DNA from 2 places in the Streptomyces sp. NPDC029674 genome. Region 1 is predicted to be linked to the other one. Evidence: riboswitches for the same ligand, from Rfam matches in the RefSeq annotation. Region 1 holds a riboswitch; the other holds the start of a gene.
What was found. A riboswitch is a leader RNA that binds a small molecule or an ion and turns the genes downstream of it on or off. The one in region 1 is predicted to bind glycine.
Positions count from the first base shown of each region.

Region 1 (7,265 bases):
CATGTCGACCAGACCGGCCTCGTCGACGTGGTACGGGACCACGTTGAACTGCTTGCCGGAGAAGTTCAGGCGCATGCCGTGCGTGAGGTGGCCGCCGTGCGCCAGGTCGAGGCCGAGGATCGTGTCGCCGGGCTGGGCGATCGCGAAGAGGGCGGCCTGGTTCGCGGAGGCGCCGGAGTGCGGCTGGACGTTGGCGTACTCGGCGCCGAACAGCTCCTTGATCCGGTCGATCGCGATCTGCTCGGCCACGTCCACGTGCTCGCAGCCACCATAGTAGCGGCGGCCGGGGTAGCCCTCGGCGTACTTGTTGGTGAGGACGGTGCCCTGGGCCTCCATGACGGCGACCGGAGCGAAGTTCTCCGAGGCGATCATCTCCAGGGTGGACTGCTGGCGGTGGAGCTCGGCGTCGACGGCGGCGGCGACGTCCGGGTCCAGCTCGTGGAGAGGGGTGTTCAGAAGCGACATCACACGATCCCTATCGGTATGGGTCAGCCGGCGGTGAAGGCGGTGTACTCATCGGCGGACATCAGGTCGTCCGGCTCGTCCGTGATGCGCACCTTGAACAGCCAACCGCCCTCGAACGGGGCGGAATTGACCAGCGACGGGTCCTCGACGACGTCCTGGTTGGCGGCGACGACCTCGCCGTTGACCGGGGAGTAGAGGTCGCTGACCGACTTGGTCGACTCCAGCTCGCCGCAGGACTCGCCCGCGACCAGGGTGTCGCCGACCTCGGGGAGCTGGGCGAAGACGACGTCACCGAGCGCGTTGGCCGCGTGCTCCGTGATGCCGACGGTCGCCACGCCGTCCTCGGTGGCCGACAGCCACTCGTGCTCCTTGCTGTAGCGAAGCTGCTGGGGGTTGCTCATGACCTGAATTCTCCTGTACGCGGGTGGGTGCTGCGGAACGGGGACGATGTGCGGGGGGTCACTTCTGGCGCTTGTAGAACGGCAGGGCCACGACCTCGTACGGCTCGTGGGTGCCGCGGATGTCCACACCGACACCCGGCGTGCCCGGCGCCGCGTGCCCGGCGTCGACGTACGCCATCGCGATCGGCTTGCCCAGCGTCGGGGACGGGGCGCCGGAGGTGACCTCGCCGATGACCTTGCCGTCGGCGACCACGGAGAAGCCCGCGCGCGGGACCCGGCGGCCCTCGGCGATCAGCCCGACCAGCTTGCGCGGCGGGGCGGTCTCGGCGCGCTCGGCGGCGGCGGCCAGGGCCGCGCGGCCCACGAAGGAGTCCGCCTGTGACGTCTTCTCGAACTTGACGACGCGGCCGAGCCCGGCGTCGAAGGGCGTCAGCTCGGCGGTCAGCTCGTGCCCGTACAGCGGCATGCCCGCCTCCAGGCGCAGCGTGTCGCGGCAGGAGAGACCGGCCGGGACCATGCCGACCGGCGTGCCCGCCTCCATCAGCGCGTTCCACAGCTTCTCGGCGTCACCGGGGGCGACGAAGAGCTCGAAGCCGTCCTCGCCGGTGTAGCCGGTGCGGGCGATCAGCGCGGGGACGCCCGCGACGGTGCCGGGCAGGCCCGCGTAGTACTTGAGGTTGTCCAGGTCGGCATCCGTGAGTGACTTGAGGATGCCGGGGGACTCGGGGCCCTGGACGGCGAGGAGCGCGTACGCCTCGCGGTCGTCGCGGACCTCGGCGTCGAACCCCTCGACGCGGTTGCTCAGCTCGTCCAGCACGGTCCGGGCGTTGGAGGCGTTGGCGACGACCATGTACTCGGGGGTCTCCGCCTCGCCGAGGCGGTAGACGATCAGGTCGTCCAGGATGCCGCCGTCCTCGGCGACGATCATCGTGTAGCGGGCACGGCCGACACCGATGGAGCCGATGTTGCCGACCAGCGAGAAGTTCAGGAAGTCCACGGCCTCCGGTCCTGTGACCGTGATCTCGCCCATGTGGGAGAGGTCGAAGAGGCCGGCCTTGGTGCGCACGGCGTTGTGCTCGTCGCGCTCGCTGCCGTACCGCAGCGGCATGTCCCAGCCCGCGAAGTCGGTCATGGTCGCGCCGAGCGCGCGATGCACGGCATCGAGGGCTGTGAGACGGGGGGCAGTGCTCATGAAGGGAACTCCCAGGGCATGACGGGCGAGGTCGATCCTCCCCATCTGTCATCGGAACCTGAGAGGTTCGCCGAGAGTGTCCCGGTATCCGGGACGCCCGGCTTGCACCTTGGGTGGGACCGCCGGGGCGGCCCGCTTTTCAGATGTGCCTCGCCCGCGCGGTACGGGGCCTGAGAGATTCAAGGGAGGGACTTGCTCCTTCGGCGCCCCGGGCACGCGGTGCGTGCTGGCTCCGGGGACTCTCCCGCGCGGATTCAAACGGCCGGTATGGAGTTGGCGGGCACATCATTGCACGCGACCCTGTCCAGGGGGACCCTTGCCCGGATACGGATGCCATGGCCCCGGAATGCTCTTGTGCCGCATTACCTTCTCTTTACACTTGCTGGGGAAGGCAGTACGTGACCGCTACGGGGAGGCCGATCACGGTGCGCAGCAGGACCAGCGTCTTTGCCACTACCACGGGGGTGGCACTGCCCAAGCAGGCCGCCACCCCGGCCGCGGAGAGCTGCGGCCCGCTCCCCGTGGCCGTCGTCCGGGACCTGCGGCAGCGGGCCGGCCACAGCCCCCGCCGCCTCACCTTCGGCGAGGGCGACCTCGTCGTCGTCTCCGGGCTGCCCGGTGGCGGAAAGTCGACGCTGATGCGGCAGGCCGTCACGGGCCCCCGCATCGACTCCCAGGACACCCGCGACCGCTGGGCCCACCGCATGCCCCGCCTGCTGCCGTACGCGGTCTACCGCCCCCTGGTCCGCCTCGCGCACTACGCCGGCCTGCGCCGCACCCTGCGCACCGGGGCCGGCGTCGTCGTGCACGACTGCGGCACCCAGGCGTGGGTGCGCCGCTGGCTCGCCCGCGAGGCCGCCCGCCGCGGCGCCGCCCTGCACCTGCTGCTGCTCGACGTCCCGGTGGACACGGCGCTCCAGGGCCAGCGCGAGCGTGGCAGGGGCGTCTCCCGGTACGCGTTCACGCGGCACCGCAGGACGGTCGGCCGCCTCGTCGGCGCCACCGAGCGCGGCGACCTGCCCCGCGGCTGCCGCTCCGCGGTGCTGCTCGACCGCGACGCGGCACAGGTCCTCCGGGTGATCGCCTTCGACCGCTGAGGCGGCCGACGCTAGGGTTCGAGCCGCAGGCAGAGCGGTCGCGAGCAGGAGTTGGACGGACAGATGGACTTTCCGGCGCAGGCACATGCCCATCCCTACGGCGGATGGCCGGGCAACGAACTGGAGGAGGTCCTCGCCGCCTCCCTCGGCGCCGACGCGTCGGCGGGCGCCCGGATCGTGGAGGTGCTCGGCCGCAGCCAGATCTGGATCCCGCTGCCGAACGGCGGCGGCCCCGACAGCGGCACCCTCGACCTGCCGACCCTGGAGATCGACGGCCAGGCGTACGTCCCCGTCTTCAGCTCCGAACAGCAGTTCCGGCAGGCCCTCGGCGAAGCGGCCGACCGGATGGGCCACACCGTGGCGCCCGCCGTGGAGTTCGCCCGCGGCCTCCCCCCGCAGCTGGGCATCGCGCTCAACCCGGACGGCACCGTCGGCGTCCCGCTGCCGCCACCCGCCGTCGCCGAGCTCAGCCGGGCCGGCCGCACCCCGCTGGACGGACCCGCCACCGGCGGCCGGGTGCGCCTGTACGAGCCGGACTGGCAGCACGACCCGGTGGACTTCCTGGCCGCCGCGGGCCGCGAGTTCGAGGCGGCCGGCGTGGTCCTCACCGCCCGCCGCTGCCTGGCCGCCATCGAGACGGACGAACCCACCCTCTTCGTCGGCGTCGAGCTGTCCACCTGGGACGGCAACGCCCGCGAGCTCCCCATGGAGGCCCTCGGCCGGGCCCTCGGCCAGGCACCGGCCCCGTGGCCGGTGAACCTCGTCCTGCTCGACGTGGCGCAGGACCCGGTGGGCGACTGGCTGCGCGCGAAGGTGCGGCCGTTCTACCACCGGATCGCCGCTTAAGCTGGTTCCATTCCTCTGTCGTCTTCCACGGGGACACCGAGTTCGTCACGAAGGAGCGGTTACGGGTGAGTGCGTCGGGCACGGCCGCGGCCGGGCAGTTCGAGCAGTTGCTGCGCCAGGTCACGCCGGGGCGTTACGACGCCTACGAGGCACTGCTGCGCGCCCTCGCCGCCGACCAGGTGTGGATGCTGCTCTGGCACGGCCAGGCCGGCTCGCCCGACGCCCAGTACGGGAACATGGAGGTTGACGGCCTCGGCTACGCCCCGTGCGTGACCTCCGCCCAGGAGCTCTCCGCCAGTGGCTGGAACCGCAGCTACGAAGTGGTGCGCGGCACCGACATCGCCCGCACCCTCTACCCCGACCACTACGGCCTCTGGCTCAACCCGCACGCGCCCGGCGGCGGCCTCGGCATCCCGTGGCTGGATCTGCGCCGCATCGCCACCGGCCTCGACCTGCTGCCCGCGGGACCGCTCCGGCTCACCGAGCCGAGCATCGAAATCCCCCAGTTCTACGCCCTGTTGACGCAGAACGCGCACCGCACCCCCGCCGTGCGCTCGCTGCGCCGCGCCTGGGTGCAGCCCGCGCTCGGGGCGCCCTATCTGGCCATCGGCCTGGACGTGTACGACACGTCGCCGCCGTCGGTCGACGCGGTGCGCGCGATGATGCAGCAGTCCATCCCGGCCGTCCCCGAGGGCCTGCCCGTCTCGACCGTCGCGATGTCCGACGACTACGACCCGGTCGCGATGTGGCTGCGCGCCAACGCCCGCCCGTTCTACGACCGCGAGGCGCAGGCGGCCCCGGCGCAGGCCGGCGGTTACGGATACCCCGCGCAGTACTGAGCAGCGCCGACGGACGCGATGTCCGTTCTGGTGCCGGTGGGACCCTATGGGCTCCCGTGGCGCCTTGCACCCCAACTGCCCCGTGTTCGCCCCTCGTTCACCCGCGTCCGCATAACGGAACACCTCGATCAGCATCACGGTTGCGCATCCTTTCCCCGTCAAGTCTGGTAACAGATCGCGACGTGGATGAAGACTCCCGCTCCAGGGGCTTTCGCCCCCTGTGTACGACGGACTGATCACGTCGCTACAGCGGCAAGTGCGGGCCGGTCACCACCGGTTGAGAGGGGTCCCTGCCACGATGACGGCACCATTGCATGACACACCTGCGGACGCGGACCCGACCGAGGACGTCGCCCCCGCAGTTGATGCAGGGGTGAAAAAGGTCGAGGGCCGGTCCCTCAAGCAGATCGCCTGGAACCGCCTGAAGCGGGACAAGGTCGCCCTGGCCGGCGGTTTCACGGTGCTGTTCCTGGTGCTGGTCGCCATCTTCGCGCCCTTGATCGTGAGCCTGCTGGGCCACCCGCCCAACGACTTCCACCAGGAGGAGCTCGACGAGCTGACCAACCTCCCCAAGGGCGCGCTCGGCGGTGTCAGCGGCGACTTCCTCTTCGGCGTCGAGCCCAACAAGGGCCGCGACATCTTCAGCCGGATCGTCTACGGAGCACGCATCTCGCTGCTCGTGGCCTTCCTGGCGGCCGTCGTCGCCGTCGCCCTCGGCACGCTCTTCGGCATCATCGCCGGCTACTTCGGCGGCTGGATCGACGCCCTGATCAGCCGCGTGATGGACGTACTGCTCTCGTTCCCGCAGCTGCTCTTCATCATCTCGCTGGTCTCGGTCCTGCCGGACGACCTGCTCGGTCTCACCGGGAGCGGGGTGCGCGTCGGCATCCTCGTGCTGGTCATCGGCTTCTTCGGCTGGCCCTACGTCGGCCGGATCGTGCGCGGTCAGACGCTCTCGCTCCGGGAGCGCGAGTACGTGGAGGCGGCCCGCAGCCTCGGCGGCGGACGGCGCCACATCCTGTTCCGCGAGCTGCTGCCCAACCTGGTCGCGCCCATCACCGTCTACGCGACGCTGATGATCCCGACCAACATCCTCACGGAGGCGGCCCTCAGCTTCCTCGGCGCCGGTGTGAAGCCGCCGACGGCCTCCTGGGGCGGCATGCTGCGGGACGCGCTCGAGACGTACGAGCACGACCCGATGTTCATGGTCTTCCCGGGCGTCACGATCTTCATCACCGTGCTGGCCTTCAACCTCTTCGGCGACGGGCTGCGGGACGCGCTCGACCCGAAGGGGACGCGCTAGAAGCGCCCAACCGGCTTGCCCCTGCCGCATGTCAGGTGGCTCTAACCATGGTTCTCCGGCAGCACATGGCCAGGGACCGCGAATCTCGGAGGTTACGAGAAAATGCCCACAGTTTCCTCGAAACGACGGCTCACCAGCGGTGCGGCCCTCGTCGTCGCGGCGCTGGTGACCACCACGGCGTGCGGCGGCGGTGACGGTGGCGACGGCGACTCGAAGGGCGCCGGCTACAACGCCGCGCTCAACAAGGTGGCCAACCCGTCGAAGAAGAAGGGGGGGACGCTGAAGATGGTCGGCAAGCAGGACCTCGACTCGGCCGACCCCCAGCGTGCCTACTACGGCATGTCCTGGGACTTCATGCGCTTCTACACCCGGCAGCTGGTGTCCTACGACACCAAGCCGGGCAAGGCGGGCACGAAGCTGGTCCCGGACCTCGCCACCTCCACCGCGAAGATCTCGGACGACGGCAAGACCTACACGTACAAGCTGCGTGACGGGGTCACCTGGGAGGACGGCTCCAAGCTGACCTCCAAGGACGTCAAGTACGGCATAGAGCGCTCCTGGGCGACGGACACCATCACCGGTGGCCCGGGATACATCCGGCAGGCGCTCGACCCGGACAAGAAGTACAAGGGCCCCTACAAGGACAAGGGCGGTCTGAAGGCGATCGAGACGCCCGACGACCAGACCATCGTCTTCAAACTGCCCAAGCGCAACGGTGACTTCGAGCAGTTCCTCGCCATGCCCACCGGTTCGCCGGTGAAGGCGGCCAAGGACACCAAGGCGAAGTACACCGCGCGCCCGTTCTCCTCGGGCCCGTACAAGTTCGAGTCGTACAAGTCCGGCAAGAAGATCGTGCTGGTCCGCAACACGGCCTGGAAGAAGTCCTCGGACCCGATCCGCGCCGCGCTGCCCGACAAGATCGACGTGACGATCTCCGCCAACCTGGAGGAGAACGACAAGAAGCTGATGGCGGGCGACTACGACGTCGACCTCAACGGCACGGGCATGACCCAGTCCGGCCGCGTCTCCGCCGTCTCGGACCACCGCGGCAACGTCGACAACATGCACACGTCCTTCGTGCGCTACGTCGCCCTGATCCACACCGCGGAGCCCTTCGACGAC
Region 1 covers NZ_JBJDPY010000011.1:241,796-249,060, reverse strand. The annotation lists gene glyA (serine hydroxymethyltransferase) at 1-465, opposite strand, end outside; gene gcvH (glycine cleavage system protein GcvH) at 489-866, opposite strand; gene gcvT (glycine cleavage system aminomethyltransferase GcvT) at 925-2,058, opposite strand; glycine riboswitch at 2,208-2,315, opposite strand; gene ACI2L3_RS26360 (AAA family ATPase) at 2,457-3,155, shown strand; gene ACI2L3_RS26355 (enhanced serine sensitivity protein SseB) at 3,219-4,001, shown strand; gene ACI2L3_RS26350 (enhanced serine sensitivity protein SseB C-terminal domain-containing protein) at 4,067-4,840, shown strand; gene ACI2L3_RS26345 (ABC transporter permease) at 5,139-6,143, shown strand; gene ACI2L3_RS26340 (ABC transporter substrate-binding protein) at 6,246-7,265, shown strand, end outside.

Region 2 (7,265 bases), on a different contig from region 1:
CTGACCATCGAGGACAGGAAAGGGGCGATCGAGGCGGACATGCTGCTCGACGCCATTCAGGAGCTGCGCGCCGCGGGCGCCGAGGCGATCCAGATCAATGACGTACGTGTCGTGGCGAGCACCTATCTGTCGGACGCCGGCAGCGGTGGCGTACGGGTGGACGGCCGCAAGGTCGGCGAACCGTACCTCTTCAAGGTGATCGGCAAACCGCAGGATCTCGAACCTGCGCTGAACATCCCGGGAGGCGTGGTGCAGACTCTGGAGAAGGAGCAGGCCACGGTCACCGTGGAACGCTCGGAGAAGATCATCGTTAACGCCTTGCGACCTGCGAAGCGGCCTGACTACGCTCGGTCGTCCCCCCAGTGAGGGGCGGACGCATGAGGGCCGTCGGGCGAGGGCATGAGGTTGCGGGGGGTCGGCGCACCGGAAGCGTGGTGCGTGGTGGAAACTGTTTGGTGGCCACGGACGTTGTGAGGATGTCTGGCTCACCGATGAATGCCGGTGTGTGCAATCAGGGTTCGTCCTGCCCCACGGGCGGGTCTGTTTCGGTCAAGGGGAATCGCCCGTGAAGTTGTTTGCGAAGTTGTTCGGCAAGAGCGCACGTGAGGACAGCGGCAATCCGGCCACTGCCCGGCACCGTGCCCCGCGCCATGGAGACGCCGAGGAGCAGGGCGCAGGGCGCCCGATGTTCCGCGACCAGGTCGCTGGTCCAGGCGGTGACATTTCGGGCGGACAGGGCGCGTCATCTGTTGACCCTGCCGGTCCCGGCCGCATAGGTTTCGGAGAACCTTCAACCTCAGGTGCGGGTGGAGGGTACACCTCCGACCCGTACGCATCGAATGCCCCTGCGGGGCAGCCACGGCAGGAGGACCCGTCCATGGCGCTGGTGTGTACGAGGTGCGGTAACCGAAACGCCGAGGCGAGCCGGTTCTGCTCCAACTGCGGTGCGCCGCTGCGGGCCGGGGCCGCTCCGGAGCGTGCTTCGGAGACGACCTCGACGATCTCCATCTCGGGCCTCGAGGCCTACGACGCCGAGGCGACGGGCACCAACCCGTCTCCCGCGCTCTCCCCGGAGGCGCAGGCGGCCGTCGACGCGCTGCCGCTCGGCTCGGCGCTCCTCGTGGTGCGCCGGGGTCCGAACTCGGGCAGCCGTTTCCTGCTCGACGGCGAGCTGACCACGGCGGGGCGTCACCCGCAGAGCGACATCTTCCTGGACGACGTGACGGTGTCGCGTCGCCACGTGGAGTTCCGTCGTCTCGGGGACGGTTCCTTCACCGTCGCCGACGTGGGCAGCCTCAACGGCACGTACGTCAATCGGGAGCGGATCGACTCGGTCTCGCTGTCGAACGGCGACGAGGTGCAGATCGGCAAGTACCGACTGGTCTTCTACGCGAGCCAGCGGGCCGTCGGCATCTGACTGTCCCCCAGACGCCGTCTGGGGGTATTCCCCAGGGAAGGTCCATGCTTCAAACACCGAGGGGCGGTGCCGGCAGCGGCACCGCCGCCGCGGACCGCCGGCTGATGAGCATCGGTACCGTGCTGAACGAACTGCGTGCCGAATTCCCCGAGGTCACGATCTCCAAGATCCGGTTCCTGGAGTCCGAGGGGCTCATCGAGCCGCAGCGGACCCCTTCCGGCTACCGGAAGTTCAGCCCGGCGGACGTCGAGCGGCTCGGTCACGTCCTGCGGATGCAGCGGGACCACTACCTGCCGCTCAAGGTCATCCGTGAGCACCTCGACGCGCTGGAGCGCGGCGAGCGGCCCCCGCTGCCGTCCCTGGGACGTCAGGGGGACGCCGGCGACGCCCAGGGCCTCGGCGAGGCCGAGGGGCCGACGGCGGCCCGTGTGGGCCGTGACGAGCTGCTGGCCGCCGCCGAGATCGACGAGGGACAGCTCGCCGAGTGGGAGACGTACGGCCTGGTCGCCCCGTTGCCGGACGGCGGGTACGACGCGGAGGCCGTCACGGTCGCCTCGCTCGTGGTCGAACTCGGCAGGTTCGGAATCGAGCCACGGCACCTGCGGGCCATGAAGGCCGCCGCGGAGCGCGAGGCCGGCCTCGTCGACCAGGTGGTCGCACCGCTGCGGCGGCACCGCAATCCGCAGACCAGGGCCCATGCCGAGGCCCGTACGAAAGAGCTGGCGGGCCTGACGGGGCGGCTGCATTCGGCGCTCGTGCAGACGGCGCTCGGCATCAGATTGCCCTGACTCGCCCGGTCCCGTCCGGTACTCGGCGGGTGCCCGACTACCCAAACCTGCCAGCCACGTCCTAGGGTTGCTGTGTGAACGAGCTCGACGTCGTAGGTGTCCGGGTCGAAATGCCCTCCAACCAGCCGATCGTGCTCCTGCGTGAAGTGGGAGGCGACCGGTACCTCCCCATCTGGATCGGACCAGGTGAGGCGACCGCCATCGCCTTCGCGCAGCAGGGCATGGCACCCGCACGGCCGCTGACCCACGACCTGTTCAAGGACGTGCTGGAAGCGGTGGGCCAGGAGCTCTCCGAAGTGCGCATCACGGACCTGCGGGAAGGGGTCTTCTACGCCGAGCTGGTCTTCGCCAGCGGCGTCGAGGTGAGCGCGCGCCCGTCCGACGCCATAGCGCTTGCGCTGCGCACCGGCACGCCGATCTTCGGGAGCGACGGCGTCCTGGACGACGCCGGCATCGCCATCCCGGACGAGCAGGAGGACGAGGTGGAGAAGTTCCGCGAGTTCCTCGACCAGATCTCGCCCGAGGACTTCGGCACCAACAGCCAGTGAGCCGCTTCCGGCGGCCCGCGTCGGACCATTCGGCTAGCCTTTCCCCGCGGTGAGGTACGGGAAACCACTCTCAGGGTGATTATCACTCGGCGTGCCGAGTGTGGCGATCGTTGACGAGCCCCTGGCGACTGCCTACCGTCGAGAAGGCAGGTCAAGGAGGGAGGTCGGCGTGAGAAGCAGCGGCGACGGTACGGCGATGGGCGGTCCGTACCCGCTCCACGGCGGCGCGGCCGGTCACTCTCCGACTCGACCGATGGCGGTCCAGGGGAGCGGGGACGCGACGTCCGAGCATTCCGAACAGGTCGGCTACCGCGGTCCCACCGCGTGCGCGGCCGCGGGCATCACCTACCGGCAGCTCGACTACTGGGCCCGTACGGGCCTGGTCGAGCCCAGTGTGCGGGCCGCGGGCGGCTCCGGGACGCAGCGGCTCTACAGCTTCCGTGACGTCGTCGTCCTCAAGATCGTGAAGCGGTTCCTCGACACCGGGGTCTCGCTGCAGAACATCCGTACGACGGTCCAGCACCTGCGGGAGCGCGGGTTCCGCGACCTCGAGCGGATGACGCTGATGAGCGACGGCGCCACGGTCTACGAGTGCACGACGTCCAGCGAGGTCCACGAGCTGCTCCAGGGCGGCCAGGGCGTCTTCGGGATCGCCGTGGGGGTCGTCTGGCGCGACGTCGAGGCCGCGCTGTCCCAGCTGCACGGCGAGCGTGTCGACACCGGCGAGACGCTCATCGGGCACAACCCGGCCGACGAGCTGGCCAGAAGGCGCAACAAGGCGGTCTGAGGCCGCGTTGTCAGTGGCGTAGGGCAGCATCAGAGGTGTGAGAAGCGCCCCGACCATCCTGCATCTGGACATGGATGCCTTCTACGCGTCCGCGGAGCAGGCCGCGAAGCCCAGTCTGCGTGGAAAAGCCGTGGTCGTGGGCGGGCTCGGGCCGCGGGGTGTGGTGGCCACCGCTTCCTATGAAGCGCGGCGGTTCGGTGTGCACTCGGCGATGCCCATGGGGCAGGCGCGCAGGCTCGCGCCGAACGCCGCGTATCTCGTGCCGCGCTTCGGGTTGTACCGGGAGATCAGCGAGCAGGTGATGGGGCTCCTGCGGGAGCTGTCGCCGCTGGTGGAGCCGCTCAGCCTGGACGAGGCCTTCGTGGACCTGGAGGCCGGCGGGGTCGCCGACGACGAGGCGTCGGCCAGGGCCGTCGGAGAGCGGTTGCGGGCGGACATCAAGGCCGTGACGGGGCTCGCCGGGTCGGTGGGGCTCGCCGTCTCCAAGATGCTGGCGAAGATCGCCTCGGAGGAGGCCAAGCCGAACGGACTCGTGCTGATCACCCCGGGCACGGAGCGCGCCCTTCTGGGGCCGATGTCCGTGCGGACGTTGCCCGGAGTGGGGCCTGCTACCGGTGATCATTTGCGGCGGGCCGGGATCACGACGGTCGAGGAGCTCGCGGAGGCGGGTGAGGACGAGCTCGTACGGCTGCTGGGGAAGGCCCATGGGGGCTCGCTGTACGCGATGGCGCTCGCGCACGACGAGCGGCCCGTGGTGGCCGAGCGGGAGTCGAAGTCGGTCAGTGTCGAGGACACGTACGACGTGGACATCCACGACCGGGTGCGGGTCAGGACGGAGGTCGGGCGGCTCGCCGAGCGGTGTGTGCAGCGGCTGCGGGCGGCCGGGCACTCGGGGCGGACCATCGTGCTCAAGGTGCGGCGGTTCGACTTCTCGACGCTGACGCGGTCGGAGACGCTGCGCGGGCCCACGGACGACCCCGGAGTGGTGCGGGAGGCCGCGGCGCGGTTGCTGGAGTCCGTGGACACCACGGGGGGCGTGCGGCTCCTCGGAGTGGGCGTCACGGGCCTCGCGGACTATACGCAGGAGGATCTCTTCGCGCAGGCGCAGGCGGCCGAGGCGGCCCTGGCCGGTGACGAAGGGGCGAGGGAGGAGGGCGGTGTGGTCGCGGCAGGGGAGGTCGCCTCAGGTGATCCGGAGGGGGAGCGGGGCGAGGAGCCGGAGGTGCCGGTCGAGCGGAGGTGGGCGGCCGGGCACGATGTGCGGCACGCCGAGTACGGGCACGGCTGGGTGCAGGGGAGCGGCCTGGGCCGGGTGACGGTGCGCTTCGAGACGCCGGATTCGCCGCCGGGGCGGGTGCGGACGTTCCGGACGGACGACCCGGATCTGGTGTCCGCTGAACCGTTGCCGCTGGTTTCGGGTCCGATGGGTCAGGGGGCTTCCGTGCCGGCGATCCGGCCGAAGTCCTGGTCGGGAGGGGGTGGGGACGGCGGGGACTTCGGTGGTGTCGTGTCCAGGCCGTAGTGGTGGTACAGCTGGAGTTCCTGCTCGGGGGAGAGGTGGCGGCCCACTCCGAAGTCCGGGGCGTCCTTGATCAGGGCGCGTTCGAACGGGATGCGGAGGGTTCCGTCCTCGGCCAGTTCGCTCGGCTCCAGCGGGACGAAGGCGTCGCGGCTGAACAGGCCGGTGCGTATGGCGGCCCACTCCGGGGCGCCGGTGGCGTCGTCGAGGTAGACCTCGTCGATCGTGCCGATCTTGGTTCCGTTCCGGTCGAACGCCTTGCGGCCGATCAGGTTGCGCGGATCGATATCGGTCTGCACGGGCCCTCCAGCTGGTCGCGGCTCGTCGGAAACGGGCGTAACTCATCTTTAATCATTCGTAGTCACTACGAAAGAGCACTTCGGGGCAGGTGGCCACTCGAGGGAACGGCCGGGGTCCTCGCTGGTAGGCTGGCGCTTGGCTGCTGACCCCGTGCGGGAGAGCTCTCCGGAAGGCACTTCCCGGAGGCGCCGAAGGAGCAAATCCTCCCCGGAATCTCTCAGGCACCCGTACCGCACGGACGAGGTCACTCTGGAAAGCAGGGCGGGCGTCGGGCGGGCACGTTCGGAACCCTTCCTCACCGACGGTGAAAGCAGATCTGTCGACAGGCGGGCCTGTGAAGCTCTCAGGTTGAGATGACAGAGGGGGAGGCCGTCCGGGTACCCGCGCCGTGGTACCCCTCGCAGGTCGTGCAGACCAGGAGGCCTCCGCAATGACTGCCACCCATCGCATCCCGCTCTCGGAGCTTGAGCAGGGCATCCTCTTCGAGCAGCGGCACATCGGGCCCGATGCGGAAGCGTGCGCCAAGATGCTCGCCCAGGTCGGGTACGGCTCGCTCGACGAGCTGACGGCCGCCGCGGTGCCGGATGTGATCAAGAACGCCGAGGCGCTGGACCTGCCCGGCGCGCGCTCGGAGGCCGAGGTGCTCGCCGAGCTGCGCTCCCTCGCCGACCGGAACCGGGTTCTCGACTCCATGATCGGACTCGGGTACTACGGCACCTTCACGCCGCCGGTGATCCTGCGGAACGTGATGGAGAACCCGGCCTGGTACACGGCCTACACGCCGTACCAGCCGGAGATCTCGCAGGGCCGGCTCGAGGCGCTGCTCAACTTCCAGACCATGGTCGCCGAGCTGACCGGCCTGCCCACCTCCGGGGCCTCGCTCCTCGACGAGGGCACGGCGGCCGCCGAGGCCATGGCCCTGTCGCGCCGCATGGGCAAGGTCAAGAACGGCGTGTTCGTCGTCGACGCCGACGCCCTGCCGCAGACCATCGCCGTCATACAGACCCGCGCCGAGCCCACCGGCGTCGAGGTCGTCGTCGCCGACCTGAGCGAGGGCCTGCCGGCCGAGGTCGCCGAGCGCGGCGTCGTCGGCGTACTCATCCAGTACCCGGGCGCCTCCGGTGCCGTACGCGACATCAAGCCGCTCGTCGACCAGGCGCACGAGCTCGGTGCCGTCGTCACCGTCGCCGCCGACCTGCTCGCCCTGACGCTGCTCACCTCGCCCGGCGAGCTCGGCGCCGACATCGCCGTCGGCACGACGCAGCGCTTCGGTGTGCCGATGGGCTTCGGCGGGCCGCACGCCGGTTACATGGCGGTCCGCGAGAAGTTCGCGCGCAGCCTGCCGGGGCGGCTCGTCGGTGTCTCCGTCGACGCCGACGGCAACAAGGCCTACCGGCTCGCGCTGCAGACCCGTGAGCAGCACATCCGCCGCGAGAAGGCCACCAGCAACATCTGTACCGCTCAGGTGCTGCTCGCCGTCATGGCCGGAATGTACGCCGTTTACCACGGGCCCGACGGCCTGAAGGCCATCGCGCGGCGCACCCACCGGTACGCGACGCTGCTCGCCGCCGGTCTCACCGGGGGCGGTTACGAGGTCGTCCACGGCGCCTACTTCGACACGCTCACGGTGCGGGCGCCCGGCAAGGCCGAGCAGCTGGTGGTCACCGCCCGCGAGGCCGGCGTCAACATCCACCTCGTCGACGCCGACCACGTCTCCCTGTCCTGTGACGAGACGACCACGCGCCGGCAGCTCAGCGCGGTCTGGGGCGCCTTCGGTGTCGACGCCGACGTCGAGGCGCTCGACGCCACCGTCACGGACACGCTGCCCCAGGGCCTGCTGCGCGGCGACGACTACCTGACACACCCGGTCTTCCACCAGTACCGCTCCGAGACGTCGATGCTGCGC
Region 2 covers NZ_JBJDPY010000018.1:5,378-12,642, forward strand. The annotation lists gene ACI2L3_RS32715 (DUF881 domain-containing protein) at 1-366, shown strand, start outside; gene ACI2L3_RS32720 (FHA domain-containing protein) at 566-1,417, shown strand; gene ACI2L3_RS32725 (MerR family transcriptional regulator) at 1,462-2,205, shown strand; gene ACI2L3_RS32730 (bifunctional nuclease family protein) at 2,280-2,753, shown strand; gene ACI2L3_RS32735 (MerR family transcriptional regulator) at 2,923-3,540, shown strand; gene ACI2L3_RS32740 (DNA polymerase IV) at 3,578-5,062, shown strand; gene ACI2L3_RS32745 (PRC-barrel domain-containing protein) at 4,969-5,358, opposite strand; glycine riboswitch at 5,503-5,602, shown strand; gene gcvP (aminomethyl-transferring glycine dehydrogenase) at 5,790-7,265, shown strand, end outside.
Region 2: another riboswitch for glycine. It lies ahead of gcvP (aminomethyl-transferring glycine dehydrogenase); the one in region 1 lies ahead of gcvT (glycine cleavage system aminomethyltransferase GcvT).